Limibacter armeniacum: one gene and its partner. The protein of the gene in region 1 interacts with the protein of each later gene in a pairwise test. Links are inferred from orthologs where the notes say so. Each region holds a gene or a part of one and is shown on either strand. Other genes may lie near its edges.

The links.
Region 2: the proteins of def (region 1) and V6R21_RS23025 interact in binary tests that used the Escherichia coli proteins (3 or more experiments, as listed by UniProt). The link is inferred for Limibacter armeniacum from one-to-one orthologs.

The regions. Positions count from the first base shown.
Region 1 is NZ_JBAJNO010000008.1:1,667,460-1,675,695, reverse strand. Bases 2,028-4,872 are described here. They hold def (peptide deformylase), read left to right. Parts: upstream 2,028-3,092; coding sequence 3,093-3,653; downstream 3,654-4,872. Other genes in these bases: V6R21_RS12900 (amidohydrolase), read left to right, coding at 4,348-4,872; V6R21_RS12905 (hypothetical protein), read left to right, coding at 3,812-4,324; ruvX (Holliday junction resolvase RuvX), read left to right, coding at 2,525-2,950; V6R21_RS12920 (hypothetical protein), read right to left, coding at 2,028-2,338. Outside these bases: V6R21_RS12930 (bestrophin family protein), read left to right, coding at 318-1,211; V6R21_RS12925 (arsenate reductase family protein), read left to right, coding at 1,244-1,597; more of V6R21_RS12920, read right to left, coding at 1,649-2,027; more of V6R21_RS12900, read left to right, coding at 4,873-5,130; V6R21_RS12895 (calcium/sodium antiporter), read left to right, coding at 5,203-6,171; V6R21_RS12890 (DUF4290 domain-containing protein), read right to left, coding at 6,238-6,852; V6R21_RS12885 (MBL fold metallo-hydrolase), read left to right, coding at 7,008-7,934; V6R21_RS12880 (DUF5723 family protein), read left to right, coding at 8,049-8,236. UniProt on the Escherichia coli protein: Removes the formyl group from the N-terminal Met of newly synthesized proteins. Requires at least a dipeptide for an efficient rate of reaction. N-terminal L-methionine is a prerequisite for activity but the enzyme has broad specificity at other positions.
Region 2 is NZ_JBAJNO010000009.1:1,279,065-1,287,445, reverse strand. What follows is about bases 3,531-6,520. They hold V6R21_RS23025 (aspartate-semialdehyde dehydrogenase), read left to right. Parts: upstream 3,531-4,525; coding sequence 4,526-5,515; downstream 5,516-6,520. Other genes in these bases: V6R21_RS23020 (Na+/H+ antiporter NhaC family protein), read left to right, coding at 5,647-6,520; V6R21_RS23030 (acyloxyacyl hydrolase), read right to left, coding at 3,531-3,985. In the rest of the region: V6R21_RS23040 (pyruvate dehydrogenase complex dihydrolipoamide acetyltransferase), read left to right, coding at 433-2,103; V6R21_RS23035 (GIN domain-containing protein), read right to left, coding at 2,160-2,885; more of V6R21_RS23030, read right to left, coding at 2,891-3,530; more of V6R21_RS23020, read left to right, coding at 6,521-6,981; V6R21_RS23015 (T9SS type B sorting domain-containing protein), read right to left, coding at 7,074-8,381.

The DNA of each region.
Region 1 (8,236 bases):
CAAAAACAAATGCCCACCCTTTGGAATTCCTCCTCTTTTTTGGATATTCACAATTATTTGCTGTACTATAAAAAGCGTCATTCTAAATAAAAACAAATGACAGTCCTTTGAAGTGGCTTTTAGCACCTATTCTGGCTGAAACAGGACTATTTCCAATTTTGCCATTATGTTACAAGAGGTACATTTAATTATTCAAATGTTCACCTTTCACATTCTGTCTATCAAGTTGAAGGAAAAGAACCCAAATCGTAACTAACAATAGCATGAACGCACCTAGTGTAGATCTCATCATCATTTAAGCTAAAACTACTACTATCGTGGAAAAAGATTCTAAAGATTTATTCAACTCTACTATCTTCCTGATTGTCAAGTTCAAAGGCTATCTAGTCCGAAAACTTGCCCGTAACCTAATCAGCATTGCCATTCCCTGCCTGCTATTCAGCGCGATACATGAGCTAACAGAATTCAACTTTGCCAGCAGTTTTTCACTGCCAGGATTATTGGGAGCTGCTTTAGGTGTTTTGTTGGTATTCAGAACAAACACAGCTTATGACAGGTGGTGGGAAGCCCGTAAAGTTCTTGGCTCAATGGTCAATATTTGCAGGCACTTTGCATTGCATATCCACATGCAAATAGAAGAATCTGAAAATAAAAAGCGGTTGTTTCTTATGCTTAAGGCATTCCCTTTTGTACTGAAAGAACACCTTAGGAAAGGAGTTATTTTTGAGGAACTAACATTCCTTCCTGACGATATCCTTGAACAACTCAAACAATGGCAACACCGCCCTAATGGTTTGGTCAGAATGATGCTTCAAGTGATAGAACATGAGTACGAACGTGGTAACCTATCAGACTTCCAGCGCATCAAGTTTATGGAATACACCGACAACTTGCTGGTTGTACTTGGTAAATGTGAACGTATTCACAATACACCGATTCCTATTGCTCACGCCTACTTACTGAAAATTTATATTTGGATTTATGCCATGATCATGCCGATTGGGTTTATAGACCAGCTGGGTTGGTGGACATTTGTTCCGGTACTGATCATCTACTATGTAGCCATGAGCCTTGTGATTATTGCTGAGGAAATTGAGGATCCATTTGGACATGACCCAAATGACCTCCCTACAGATAAAATGGCTCATATGATAAAAGGCAATATTGAAGAAATACAATACAAACAACCTGACTACCAGGTGGTGGTCTAATAATTTTAATGTTTTAAATATTATCTGTAGCTATGAGAAAAGTTTATCACCTCTCCACTTGTGACACTTGCAAAAGAATTATAAAGGAATTGGGAATCGGAGAGGATTTTGAAAAACAGGATATTAAGACTGCCGCTATCACAACTGAGCAGCTAGATGAGATGAAAGCACTTGCAGGTAGCTATGAGTCGCTATTCAGCCGTCGCTCTCGTCAGTATGCAGCAAGAGGCTTAAAGGATCAGCAGCTGAATGAAGATGATTACAGGTCGCTGATATTGGAAGAGTACACATTCCTGAAGCGTCCTGTTTTTATAATTGATGGTGAAATCTTTATCGGAAACACTAAAAAGACGGTTGAAGCCATTGCAGCTAAGATCGCTGAATAAAACTTGACAAGTCCTCTTATAGGTTTTCAGAAAATCGTAAGAGGACTTTTTTTAAAGTGTTTTACCATAATCATAGTACCTAGATAGCAGTCTAAAATCCTTCCCCAGCCATGTAGACGCTGCATTGATAAACAGCTGATCAAAAAAACACCCCTGACTGCCATGAAGCGTACATAATGTTCCATACCCTTTCAGTTTTTCAACCTTTTTCCCCATTAGCACAGTCGGTCGGAAACTCTCAAAAGAGATAAAAGTGAAAGCCTTTTCCGCTTTATTGATATGAGCTTTTACAAGACAATCAGCAAAAAATGCATATGAGGAAGGAAGTGTGGTTGTTGAATACTTAAAAGAGATCACCAGTTCCTCTTCCGTATCAGCCTCAAGTTGTAATGAGTTTTCATCTATGTCTGCCGTTGCTTCTGCTACCTTTTCATTCAAATACGTTTCCAATTGTCTTGTCTCCTTGTCTGTAGTTTCTTCTCCCCCGTTACTGCCCACCCAGAATGCACCAGCAGACCTTCTCGGGTCAAACTCAAAGGTATATTTCATAACCTTTGACTTACTTTCAATAGTAGTTGAGCATTTGAAATAATACTCCGCTCCCTCCTCTTTTAACCCTGCTTCAAGCATTGAAAGGTATAAGCCATATTTATCCAATACAGCCAGCACCTGCTCCTTTTGGGAAAAAGCAGGCAAAACAGAGATTAAAAGTAAAATGGCAGTAAAGTAAATTTTAAGCATATGCATCATGGAATCCAAAACTGAGGGCTACAACTAAACAGAGAAGCACATTGTTATCAAAACAATGATTGCGCCCATTAAGTGCGAACCTGTGTTTTCTTCAGATGCGCTCTTAAGACTAGTTTTACCCCCTTAAAGTGAATTCTTTACTAAAAGCATTACCTTTGCACCAAACAAACATCTACAATGGCTAGAATTATAAGTATAGATTTCGGACTCAAACGAACAGGACTTGCTGTTACAGATCCAATGCAGATCATTGCAAGTGGGCTTGAAACAGTTGAAACCAAAAAGCTGATCCCTTACCTCAAAGAATATATGGCAAAGGAAGAAGTAGAGGCTATTGTGTTGGGACATCCTCGTAAACTGAATACAGAAGATACACATACAACACAGCCTGTACTGAAACTGGAGAAGGAGTTGAATAAGATTTTTCCGGACAAGCCTGTTCACCTGATTGATGAACGTTTCACATCCAAGATGGCTTTGGATGCCATGATTGCAAGCGGCTCCAAAAAGAAGGATCGACGTAATAAAGGAAACATTGACAAAGTCAGTGCTGTTATTATTCTGCAATCGTATTTGGAACAAAAAGGGAACTCCCTGTTCTAAAAAATTGTAATGAAAAACGTAATTTTGTAGTTCAAATCATAGCATCAAATACGCCTGATTATTCAGAATGCTTTCAGCAGTAATTCATTTTCCTGATGATGACGTACTGAATGGCGATCAATATTTTATTTCAAATTTAATCATGATATATCCAGTAATAGCATACGGTGATCCGATCCTGAAAAAAGTAGCAGCAGAAATCAAGCAAGAAGGCGACATTGACGTAAAGGAAATCGCTGCCAATATGTTTGATACAATGTACGAAGCAAGTGGTGTTGGAATTGCAGGTCCACAAGTAGGTATCAGCAAAAGAATTTTCGTGATCGACTCAAACCTTATGCTGGACGAAGATTCCAAAGAGGAAGGAATGAAAATGGTATTCATTAACCCTGAAATCGTTGAAGAAGATGGCGATGACTGGGGTTATGAGGAAGGTTGTTTGAGTATTCCGGGTATCAGAGGAGAAATCTTCAGACCTGAACGTATCACGCTTTCATGGTTTGACGAAAACTGGGTAAAGCATGAGAAGGAGTTTGATGGGATGACTGCACGTGTAATTCAGCACGAATATGATCACTTGGATGGCATCCTGTTTACAGAAATGCTAAGCCCTCTGAAAAGACGCCTGTTGAAAGGTAAACTGGACAAGATTACTAAAGGCCAGTGTAACTACGACTATAAAATGAAATTCTACAAGAAGTAGATTCTGACAATACATTAAAAATTTCAAGTACCACCCAACATCTCTTGGGTGGTCTTGTTGTTTAAGGAGTATTTATATTAGTTAGCCACTTCACATCTACTTTTTAGTTATACAAGCTGGTTACCTATATTTGTGACAAAGCAGAAAGCCCATTTGGTATGAGTAAACTCAAGTATTTTTTCGTTTTATACATGGCAGCCTTGTTCTCTCTCTCAGCTTGTGAGGAAAGAGGAGAAATCGACTTTGCTAACCGATCTTATATCGAAACTCAGTTGTTTGACAAAATCAACGCTAACAGAACTGCTTCAGGTTTACCTGAGTTAAAGCATGACCTCTTGATTTTTCAGCAAGCTAAACGATACCTTGTACGCTGTACAGAGGGTGACGCACTTTACAACACTGTATTGTTCAGGTCAAATGCTGAAAATGATGACTTGGCAGCACCATATTTCAATACCATTAAAACCAACTTTGGTACTACGGTAAGAACTGTAAGAGGATGTTATGCTTTCAATGACAACCTTGATCCTGCGGGCACAGCATTTTCCCAATTTATGGAAGGAGGGTGCAACTACATTAACTACCCTGACTTTAACTATATGAGTGCGGCAGCCGTTCAGAACGATCGTGGACTTTTCTACTTTATGCTCGTATTTGTAGATGCAAACTAAATTTGGCAAACAAAAACCATTCAATGACAACACAAGCCCTGAATATAACACTGATACAAGCAGACTTACATTGGCTTTCTCCTGAAGCCAATTTGGCTATGCTGGAGGAAATGATTTGGCAAATCCCCTCTCCAACTGACCTGATTGTACTCCCTGAAATGTTCAATACCGGTTTTGCAAAGGAAGCTGCCTCTCTGGCTGAACCTATGAACCTTACTACCTTTAAATGGATGAAGCAGCAGGCTGCTCAAACTGGTGCAGTAGTAACAGGTAGCTATGTTGTCAAGGAAAATGGTAACTGCTATAACAGGCTGATCTGGATGAGACCTGACGGCACTTATGAGCAGTATGACAAACGCCATTTATTCAGTATGGCTGATGAACACCTCAGTTTCACTGCTGGAAAGGATTCCCTACTTGTAGACCTAAAAGGGTGGAAAATATGCCCTCTAATCTGTTATGACCTAAGATTCCCTGTTTGGTCACGTAACCAATCACTATCCTATGACCTGCTCCTTTATGTTGCCAACTGGCCAGCTGCCAGAGTCAATGCATGGGACACATTACTGGCTGCCAGGGCTATTGAAAACCTGTCATATTGTATTGGTGTCAACAGAGTGGGTACCGATGGAAATGGTATTCCTTACAATGGACATACAGCGGCCTACTCACCTAAAGGAGAAGCTCTTTTAGCACCTCAAGAACAAGAAGGTATTTGGCAGGTGACGCTCGAAAAAGATATACTTTCAAAGTTTAGAGAAAAGTTCCCAGCACATTTAGATGCTGACCATTTTAAACTGATATAAGTGAACAAGAAAAACATTAACTTCGCCCTTCGATTCAACAAATAGTACTATACCATTACCTGAAAACTAAACTTGGAGATCTGGCTTAACATACTACTGCTACTTCTTGGCTTTGGGCTTCTTATCGAAGGTCCTTCCCAATTCCTGGAAGGTACGTCCTCCCTTGCCCAGAAATACAAACTTTCAGAAGTGACACTTGGCTTAAGCCTTGTTGCCTTCACCACATCCGTTCCAGAACTAACGGTAAGTATTGTAGCCCATTTGTATGGCGAAACAGATGTCGTATTTGCCAACATCATAGGCAGTAATAACTTCAACCTTCTATTTATTCTGGGACTCACAGCACTGATCTCTCCCATAATGATTAACCGTAACAATATCTGGAGGGATATCCCTTACGCACTGATTGTAACGGTAATGCTGTTCGTTTTGGTCAATGATGCCTACTTTTTTGGAAAAGAGTATGCAGACACATTGAGCTTTTTGGAGGCAGGACTAATATTTCTGTTGTTTATCGTATTCCTGCTGTACTTGGTCACCCATGAACCTGAAGAAAATGAGTTATTAGTAACGGAAGTGAAAGAGCTGCCTGCCCTACTGATTTTTGAGGATATTGTGGTTGGTATGGTTACCATCACAGCTGGTGGTTACCTTACGGTTACACAATCACTGGAAATCAGTCAATACATAGGCAAGAGTACGGAATTTATCGCCATCTTTATTTTGGCAACAGGTACTTCCCTGCCCGAATTGGTAACCTCCATTATGGCTGTCAGAAAAAAGCGGATGGATATTGTATTCAGTAATGTAACAGGGTCTAACATTTTCAATATCGTCTTTATTCTTCCTGTAACAAGACTAATGGGTAAGATGCCCTACCATTACCACCTCAACACAGATTTGATAGTACAAATCATGGCTATTGTACTCGTTTTTCTTTTTTCCCATACCCAAAGAAAAAAGCTATTGAGCAGGTTTGAAGGAGGAATGCTTATGCTAATTTTCATTGTGTACATGACCTTCGTCTACGTAAGGGGATAAAAAAATCCTTCCTGAAATTACCATATTCAGGAAGGATTTTTCTTTATGAATTCAGTATGTATTAGACTAATACTTCTTTCTTTTTCTGCTGTTGTATTTCTTGATCACATCATTGTAGTTACGCTTGTCCACCAAGAATGGGAACTTATCAAGCACTACCATCATATCAACACCACCTTTCGCCATAGTTTCAATATCCTGCATAATTACAGCTTCATCAGGGTTTTCCTGATTCCATGACTGATAGAAGTTTTTCATCAGGCGCATAATATTGGCAAATGCTTTCAACCTCACATCTTCGTCTTCCTCATCAAGTGCTTTACCTACCAGCATCTCAATATTGCGGCCATAATGTTTGAACCTCATTTCACCATCCTTGTATGCAATGCGCTGTGGCTTTCTCCACAAAACATCCTCTTCAGGAATTGGGTAAGGGCTTTCAACATCCAAATCAAAACTGGACATAACATAAAGGTGATCCCATGTACGCTGAAGGCTATCTGTGCCAGCATTTACATTTGGGTTCAGCTGTTTCATCAACTGTATGAGTATATTGGCATATTTTGTACGCTTGTCTTTATCCTCAAGCTCTGAGATGTATTCCACAAGCATCTGTACGTTTCTACCGTATTCTTTCAGTTTTAGCTCGGGCCTAGCTGTATTATAATTGGGATCTGTCATATTCAATCTGATTTTTGCAGTATACAAAGACAAATTTAGGAAACTATTCTCAAAAATAAAGAGTGAGAAGGTCCTGTTTTCAACACCTCATCTTTTTTTCCTAACTTGTTCAGTGCAATCTACCACACAGATAACTGATAACCAACCAGCTAATCATGAAACGCCACTTATTTTTGGCACCTCTCCTTCTCTTAATATGTGCCACACTGTTTTTTATGGAATTGCCTTTTTATTCAAAAGCGCAAGACAAAGCTCCCAAAGCCCGTATAGAATGGATCAAAAGCTTGTCTGGAAGTTTAAGCTCCTATATCATCTATGACGGTCAGTCAGCTATCCTACTCGATTGTTTCCGCAATGAAAAGGATGCAAAAAGAATTGTCCGGAGACTTAACGACAGGCAGAGAAAACCCAAGGAAATCCTAATTACACACGGACACCCTGGTCAACTCCTAGGCTTGCCAACGATTCTGCAAAGCTTTCCTGAAGCAAACACGGTTACAGCAACCTCTTCTATCAAGAAAGATATCAAGGAAATGATGGAAGCATTGAAGCGTCCAGCTGCAGATGTAATATTACCAGATATGGTATCTGAAAAAGACTCCATACCTGACTTTAGCTTCCTAGCGGCAATAAAGGTACTGAATGACACCTTACTCTCCCTTCCTAATGGAACTCAACTCCTTTTAAAGAGTGACTATGCATCTGCTGAAGCCCCTCATGTCACTACAGTCTACATTCATGATCTCAACGCACTATTTGTCAGCGACCTTTGCTACAACAAAGTACATCTGTGGTTAGGCTATGGTGTCGATAAACAATGCATTATCAATTGGATTCAGGAATTACAGACATTGAAGAAAAAATACAACAGCAGTCAACCTAAGGTATTTTCAGGCCATGGACCTCCCGCTGATATGAAGCTAATTGATGAGAATATCGTGTACCTTCAAGAGTTTCTAAGGGTTATCGCTTCATCTAAAACAGCCAAGGAAGCAGAACAAGAGATGAGGAAACTTTATCCCAATTATGAACAGGCTGATTACAACTTAGTGAACAGCATTGCCAACCATTTCGGCAAATAGCATTTATGTCATCGATTTTTAATGTTCAGTGTTGTAAGTTGGATTGATTTACTGTAGTCATAGTACCCTTTTGGGCATATTCTCAAACTTTCTACCACCACAATGACTGCTATCATGCCTAACAAATCTTCACTGCTCATCATTGCTGCACTGTTAGCAATTTTCAATTTACCGCTGCAAGCTCAGTTTGAACCAGATATTTCCAGCAGGTATATCGGCATTAGAGGTATGAGGTATCAGCCAGCCAATACTGCGGATACACCTTTCAAACTAGACATCAATGTTGCAGGTGCTAACATCTC
Region 2 (8,381 bases), on another replicon or contig:
CTTATGAAAAGTTCACAAGGAGGTATTTGTCAAAGTTAATTGAATTGCAGGGGTTCATTTCACTCTCGCTGTTGCAAATAAAATTGTACAATATGAATAATGCAACATTGAATTTTTAAAGAAAAAAAGCTAATGATAAAGCTCAATGAAAATGTTAATCTCTCTTATGCTACTATAAGTGACTTTTTACTTTTATGTGAATAAACCTTTGGCATTTAAACATCTGTAAATACATATTGTTGCTATAAGGTCTTATTTTAGATGTGTGTGGGGGTTACTTATTTCATAACCAGTGAGATAACTGTGTGAGTGGTGTGGTGGGATAAAAAAGGTCATTGAATCAAAATTGTGACAATCAAATAATCCTGCTATTTTTGAGCACGAAAACGAAAATTAGACAATAATCTCGAATAATCAGACAAAATTTTCACTATGGCAGAAGTAATCAGAATGCCGAAGATGTCTGACACCATGAAAGAAGGTGTGATAGCGTCTTGGTTAGTAAAAGAAGGTGACCAAGTAAGTTCAGGAGACATCCTGGCTGAAGTGGAAACAGATAAAGCAACCATGGAATTGGAGTCATATGAGGATGGCACAATTCTTTATATAGCAGCGCAAGAAAAAGCAGCTGTGCCAATTGATGGCATTATTGCAATCATTGGTGAACCAGGAGAAGATTATCAAAGCCTTTTGGATGGTAAAGGTGCTTCTTCAGCTCCAGCTGAAGAAACTGCTGCGCCAGCAGAAGAGGAGGCTCCAGCCCAAGAAGCGGCTGCGTCTGAAGCAGTAGATACTTCAGGAATCAATGCTGAAGTAATCAGAATGCCAAAGATGTCTGACACTATGAAAGAAGGTGTTATTTCTAGCTGGTTGGTGAAAGTAGGAGATGAAGTGAGCTCAGGAGATGTTTTGGCGGAGGTTGAAACTGACAAAGCAACTATGGAGCTTGAGTCATACAACGATGGTACTATGCTTTATATCACTGATGTAACTAACGTTCCGATTGACGGAGTGATTGCGATCATCGGTGAAGCAGGTGCAGATTGGGAAACACTATTGAAAGCATCTCAGTCAGCTCCAGCTAAGAAAGAAGCTGCTCCTAAGGCAGAGGCTCCTAAAACAGAAGCACCGAAACAAACTGCATCGGCTCCAGCTGCAACACCACAAAAAACTGCGGCACCTGCGGCTTCAGCACCAGTTTCAAGATCGGCAGCACCAGCTCCTGAATCAGATGGAAATAGAGTATTTGCTTCTCCATTGGCTAAGAAAATGGCTGAAGATAAAGGCTTCAATATTGCGATGATTCCAGGTTCAGGTGAAAATGGCAGAGTAGTGAAGCGTGACGTGGAAGCGTTCGTACCTCAACCTACTACAGCAGCACCTCAAGCGGCTCCAGCTGTAGCAGCAGCACCAGCAGGTGTTGAGCACTCTTACGATGAGCCTGTATCACAAATGCGTAAGACTATTGCTAACCGTTTGACAGAAGCGAAATTCACAGCACCTCACTTCTATTTGACATTGGACATTGATATGGACAATGCAATTACAGCAAGAAAGAGCCTGAATGAAGTGTCTGACGTGAAGATTTCATTCAACGATATGGTTGTGAAAGCAGTAGCAGCAGCATTGAAAAAACATAAATATGTGAACGCTGGTTGGATGGGTGATGCGATCCGTTTCAATGACCACGTGCATGTCGGTATTGCAGTAGCTGTACCTGACGGACTTCTGGTACCAGTAGTAAGACATGCTGACCAAAAAGGAATGTCTGCAATCTCAGCTGAGGTAAAAGACTTGGCTAAGAGAGCTATTGATAAGAAACTGCAACCACAAGATTGGGAAGGTTCTACTTTCACTATCTCTAACTTGGGTATGTTTGGTATCGAAGAGTTTACAGCGATTATCAACCCGCCAAACTCTTGTATCCTTGCAGTAGGTGGTATCAAGCAAGTACCTGTAGTGAAAAATGGTCAGATTGTACCTGGTAATGTTATGAAAGTAACATTGTCTTGTGACCATAGAGTAGTAGATGGAGCTGTAGGTTCTGCCTTCTTACTTGACTTGAAGAAATTCTTGGAAGATCCAATCAGATTGCTTGCATAAGGCATCTTTTAAGATAAAAATAGATAGCCCCTGTTTCTAATGAAACAGGGGCTTATTTATGGTCCAATAAGTTCTCCTCCTCCTGTATGTTGAACAGAAATACTGTCAGGTTGGTGTACGTATTCTACATCTCCTTCAGAGTATAAGTTGACGCTCAGCATTTTTATTGGGTTGACAGTAATCCTACCAAGCCCTCGGTGATTTACAGTAACTGTATTGGCCTTCAGTTTACTACACTCCAAATTGCCTATATTGTAATACATTCCTAACGATAAAACTTCACTATCGCCTTCAAGTGTGACAGGGGAGATACTGTTACTGATGATTCTGATAAGTTGGCTATTTATCTTCAAGTGGAGACTACTGGAGCTTCTTTGTGTGAATATTGTCAGTGTGTCTATTGTCAGAAGATTAGCTGATGTGATGTCTCCTGAGCCAGAAGGAGATAAGTATTTGAGAGAAGATGTAGATAGGTGTAGTATAGGACTGTGCTTTTCTCTTACCCAGTTGCAGTAATTATTATTATAAACAGTTAGTGTTTTTCCGTTTTGAATAAACTGAAGGTCTGAAAAAAGGTTTTTACCTGTTTCTGTAACAACTCTTTGGTGAGGTGCAGAGCTGATTGAGACAGCAATATTGTCATGAACAATTAATGAGTCGATTTGAGTGAAGTCTAATTCATATGATTCAATAGGCCCTGTTGACTGGAAGCAATCAAATTCAATCTCATTACATGCAAAACTGAAAGTTAGGCAAATGAGGTATAGCAGTATTTTTCTCATGTGAGCTAAATTTTAAAACCTAATCCCCATTCTATTCCATCTGAGTTGCCAGTAAAGCTTCTGAGTGTGATTGATGCGAATAAATTATTGAACCAGTACCTTAGTCCAATTTTTTGATAGAATGTAGGTAGTGTGTCTAGTTCTTTATAAATGTGGGCAGCAAGTAGAATAGGTACACTGATCTTTCCCGCCTTAAACTCATATCCACCAAGAAGGCTGACGGTTTGGTGGTCAGGTACATTGTCGTTTGTTGAGTTGTAAAACCATTGCGTTTGCATAAAGTGAACTTCCTTTTTCAAGGCTTCACTATATTGATAATCCACTCCAATATTGATAGCATGTCTATAATTTAGGTTTTTGGCAAAAAGGAGTGTAGCGTTATAAAATGGCCATCTACCAAGAGTAGGCAATACTTCTTTTGCACCAGTGGCTACTTGTAATAAGCAATGGAGCTTATTGTCCAATGCTGGAGGAAGTAGATTTTTCTTAAAATCAGGCTGCTGTATTTTGCGACTAACTCCCAAACTTGTATTCAGGAGGTTTACACCACTGTTAGGGGCTGATAGTCCTCCGTTTGAATAGTGTGTAAGTCCTAATTTGAGGTCAATTGACCAGTAGTTATTGATATGTATTTGCTGGAGGATGCCGATATAGAGTATAAAGGAAACTGGTTGTCCAATGGCTGTATTAAGTGGGTTCTTTTCGATGTCAAAATATCCAGGAGTATAAGCTAGCCCAATGCCAAGAGGAATAAAGGTAGCCCCTCTTTTTCCTCTATAGATATTCCTACGATAGTCTAGAGAGAGGCTTAACATCTTTTTTAGGATGTTGCTTCTGTAATCAAAGTATTGCAGTGATATACCCCAAAGAGGATAATTTTGGACTTCTTCCCAGTATTTACGGCCATCTGTTTGTCTAAGATAAGTGACTTCAAAACCTAATGGTTTATGGTAACTCAAGTGCTTAGTGTTATCAATACTTAACATAGTATCACCATGAAGACTTGCCCCAAAATCATAGGTATAGGAAGCAGAGTCAAGCTGAGCTAATAATGTGCTTGATTGTAGAAAGATTAGAAGGAAGAAACATATAAGTTTCATGATGGTCGAAAGTGTTTTTCAGTGTTTCCTGGTTGGTGTAAGTTTTAGATGGAAAAGCACTGAATAGTATAGCTGGTAGTAAAGTAAAGAGAGGTTTGTTTGCGTTTAGTCTATTAAAAACTAAAGAGTACCGGAGGTCTTAAAAGGTTTTGATTTTGGTCGTACAAATGAAACTACATTTTCTTATATATCCTATATTACGTAAGGTTTCAGGTGTGTTTAGGAACCTTATGCTAAACTTGTTGATATGTGTTAGCAATTCTTACAGTCAGAAGATCTCTAAATGAAAGGAAAAAGGATGGAGATTTTAAGACAGTTGGGAGCTTTAGAGGTGACCTATTTCTGCGTATTTATCAAAGTAAAAGTCTGAGGTATAACGAAGGTTATCTTTTTGTTTTGAAAATATCAATCTGTTGTAAATGTTACAAAATTGTTATTTACCAATGCAAAAAAATGCAAATAAGTATTGTTTAGGTTGAAAAAAATAGGATTTTTGAAAGCACGAAGATTGAATCAGATACCGAAACATAAGATTATACCATGAAATTAGCTATCGTAGGAGCAACAGGACTCGTAGGTGAGCAAATGCTGAACGTGATTGCAGAAAGAGGCTTTCACTTTGATGAATTACTGATGGTGGCATCGGCTAGATCTGCCGGTAAAAAAGTTACTTATCAGGATAAAGAATATACTGTTGTTACAATAGAAGATGCTATTGCAGCAAGACCTGATATTGCCATTTTCTCAGCAGGAGGAAGCATTTCATTGGAGTTTGCTCCAAAGTTTGCAGCAGTAGGAACAACTGTTATTGACAACTCTTCTGCTTGGAGAATGGATGCCAGCAAAAAACTGATTGTACCAGAGGTGAATGCTGATACATTAACCAAAGAGGATAAAATTATAGCCAACCCTAACTGCTCTACGATACAAATGGTTGTGGCATTGGCTCCACTAAGAAACCGTTATGGAATTGAGCGTGTAGTGGTTTCAACATACCAATCAGTGACAGGTTCGGGTAAAAAGGCTGTTGACCAGTTGATGAATGAGCGTCAGGGAGTAGAAGGTGAGCGTGCTTATCCTCACAAAATTGACCTGAATGTGTTGCCACATATTGATGTTTTCATGGACAATGGGTACACAAAAGAGGAGATGAAAATGATTAACGAAACCAAGAAAATTTTTGGTGATGAGTCAATCAAGGTAACTTCTACAACTGTACGTATCCCAACAATCGGAGGGCACTCTGAAGCTGTAAACGTTGAGTTCAAGGAAGATTTTGATTTGGATGAAGTAAAAGCAATCCTATCAGAAGCACCTGGTATTATTTTGCAAGACGACCCAGCAAACAATGTATACCCTATGCCAATCAACGCCCACAATCGTGATGAAACTTTTGTAGGAAGGTTGAGAAGAGATGAGTCTCAGGCAAATACTTTGAACATGTGGATTGTTGCTGATAACCTAAGAAAAGGTGCGGCTACAAATACTGTTCAAATTGCTGAATATCTTGTAGAAAGTGGACTTGTATAGGGTAGATACCTATCCATATAATATATGCGGCGGCAATCTCTTATGAGGTTGCCGCTTATTTTTTGCTAAGTTTGGAACTTTTTAATAGATGTAATAGTTCTAAGAGTTTTTGTGAATAATTATAGATTGCTTTGAATACAGAAAACGATACGACAGTTGTCAAGAGAGGAAATGCATGGGCACTTTTACCGCTAGGGGTGTTTTTGTTGGTTTACCTTTGTGTATCCATTATTACAGGGGATTTTTATAAGATGCCTGTGGGGGTAGCTTTCCTAATAGCATCAGGTGTAGCCATTGGTATGGACCGGGGAAGGGGACTCAGTGAAAAAGTAGGAGATTTTGCGAAAGGAATGGGAAACAGAGATATCATGTTGATGTGCTTGATATTTCTGTTGGCTGGTGCTTTTGCCCAAACTGGAAAAGCGATGGGAGCTATTGACTCAACAGTTAATATGGGACTGTCATTACTGCCTTCCAATGTTTTGGTGGCAGGGCTCTTCCTGATTGCATGTTTTATATCATTAGCAGTAGGGACATCCGTGGGAACTATCGTAGCTGTAGCACCGATAGGCGTTGGAGTAGCTGAGCAATTGGGACTTCCGTTGGGACTTACATTAGGCTCTGTAATTGGAGGTGCAATGTTTGGGGATAACCTATCTATGATTTCTGATACAACGATTGCTTCTGCAAGAACACAAGGAGTCAAGATGAGAGACAAGTTCAAGATGAATATCGGAATTGTCTTGCCTGGAGCTGTATTAACCATGCTATTGTATCTGTTTTTGGCAGGAGGAGAAGCTACAAGTCTAAACGAAGAATTGGAGTACTCATTGATTAAGGTTTTCCCTTATGTAGCAGTACTTGTTGCGGCATTGTTTGGTGTGAATGTAATTCTTGTTCTGGCAGGAGGTGTGCTGATATCAGGAGTTGTTGGTATTTATACTGAAAGTTTTGATATATGGGGCTGGATAGCGGCTGTACAGAAGGGAATTTCAGGAATGTCTGAATTGGTTATTATCTGTTTATTGGTAGGAGGAGTTGTCGAATTGATTCGTAAGAATGGAGGTATTGAGTTTTTGATCAGTTTGATATTACGAAATGTCAAAAGTAAGCGAGGTGCTGAATTGGGTATTGCTGCATTAATCAGTGTTGTAGATGTTTGTACAGCGAATAATACGGTTGCGATTATTATTGCAGGACCTATTGCGAAAGATATTTCAGACAGGTTTGAGTTAGATCCAAGGCGAACAGCAAGTTTGTTGGATACTTTTTCTTGTTTTGCACAAGGAACCATTCCGTATGGAGCACAAATATTGGCTGCTGTAAGTGTGGCCGGTGCGGCAGTGATTAGTCCATTAGAAGTAATGCAATATCTTTATTATCCCTATTTGATGGGAGCAAGTGCTCTGATTGTGATTATGGTAGGAGTTAGAGGGAAAGTAAGTGTGGAGAAGGTTCCTGCTTAATTCTTTATTGGTATACGTAAAATAAAAGCGGAATGAAATATAGTTTCATTCCGCTTTTCCTCTTTAAAAGTATTGTCTGGGTAGTTTTATGACTACTTGATAGACGTGTCTATATTATTGTCATCTTTGTTTCTCATAAGCATTACCCAACCTTTGTAAGTGGTTTTCTCATCCTCTTCGTGAAGTCTGTAAAATGTGACTTCAGCCTCATAATAATAAGTACCTGATGAAAGCAGTTGCCCATCTAGGTCTCTGCCATCCCAATTAATTTCTGGGTTTTGATCAGAAGTAAATATCAAACCTCCCCATCTATTGATCACTGTAAACTTAACTTCCTTGACAAACCTAGGGCATCTCATAGGAATGAAGAGGTCATTAATCCCATCATTGTTAGGACTGAATGCATTAGGTAATATATAACTTGTGCATTCATTATCTTGAACCTCAATATTGGATAATACACTTTCATTTCCAGAGAAGTCTACTGCGGTAACAGTATAGCTTCCGGCAATGGAAACAAGGTCTTCGTGAAGGTATTGTAGATCAGGAGTTGAACCTATTTTATTGAACCCTTCCAAACTGCTTTGTTCCCTTTCACTGTAATAGATATTATAGTAAGCAATATCGTCATCACATGTGTCTCCTGTGCCATCAATCCATGACAGTTGATTGGTATAGGTCTGTAAGCATTGATCATCTGTACTATATTGCTCTTGAGAAAGTGCATTACAGTCTGGACTAACAAGTGTGAGTACAGGTGGACAAGGGGGAATTGTATCTAATAATGTAGCACATAATTCCTGAGAATAATTGATCAATGAGTCAGGTAAGCCATACTGTTCATAGGTACCGACTGTAAGGATTTTGTAACAGTACTCTTGTCCTTCAATCATCCCTTCAGACAAGTCTTCATACATTAGCCCCTCGCTGCTAACCATCACACTGTCCAGTAATTTGAATTCACTATTATCCTCTTCTTTGAGTTTTTTGAAAATATAATGAATAGGTCTACTACTTGAGGTTATACTCCATGGAACAGAAGCTTTCCAGTTCAGTATGATACTATTCAATTTGGGTGAAGCCCTGAGCTCTACTTGAGAGGCTGTTCTGGATGTTTCCAACAAATTTCCACTGGAAGAAAGCTCTACCCAATAATGGTAGCGAGTGTTTTCTGTATCAAGTCCCTTGTCAATGTAAGAGGTATCTTGTTTTTGGAAAGTTTGGTTGATTTCAGTCAATGGGTCCATGCCAGACAACCCTTCACCTCTAAAAAGTCTGTAAGTAACAGATTCCAGACTTTCGTTGTAAGGTTGAGTCCACGCTACTGAGATTTCACCATCCTCTGAATCAGTTTGGTCTATACTAACATTGGTCATGTAGAATAAAGCAGGAACAAAAGT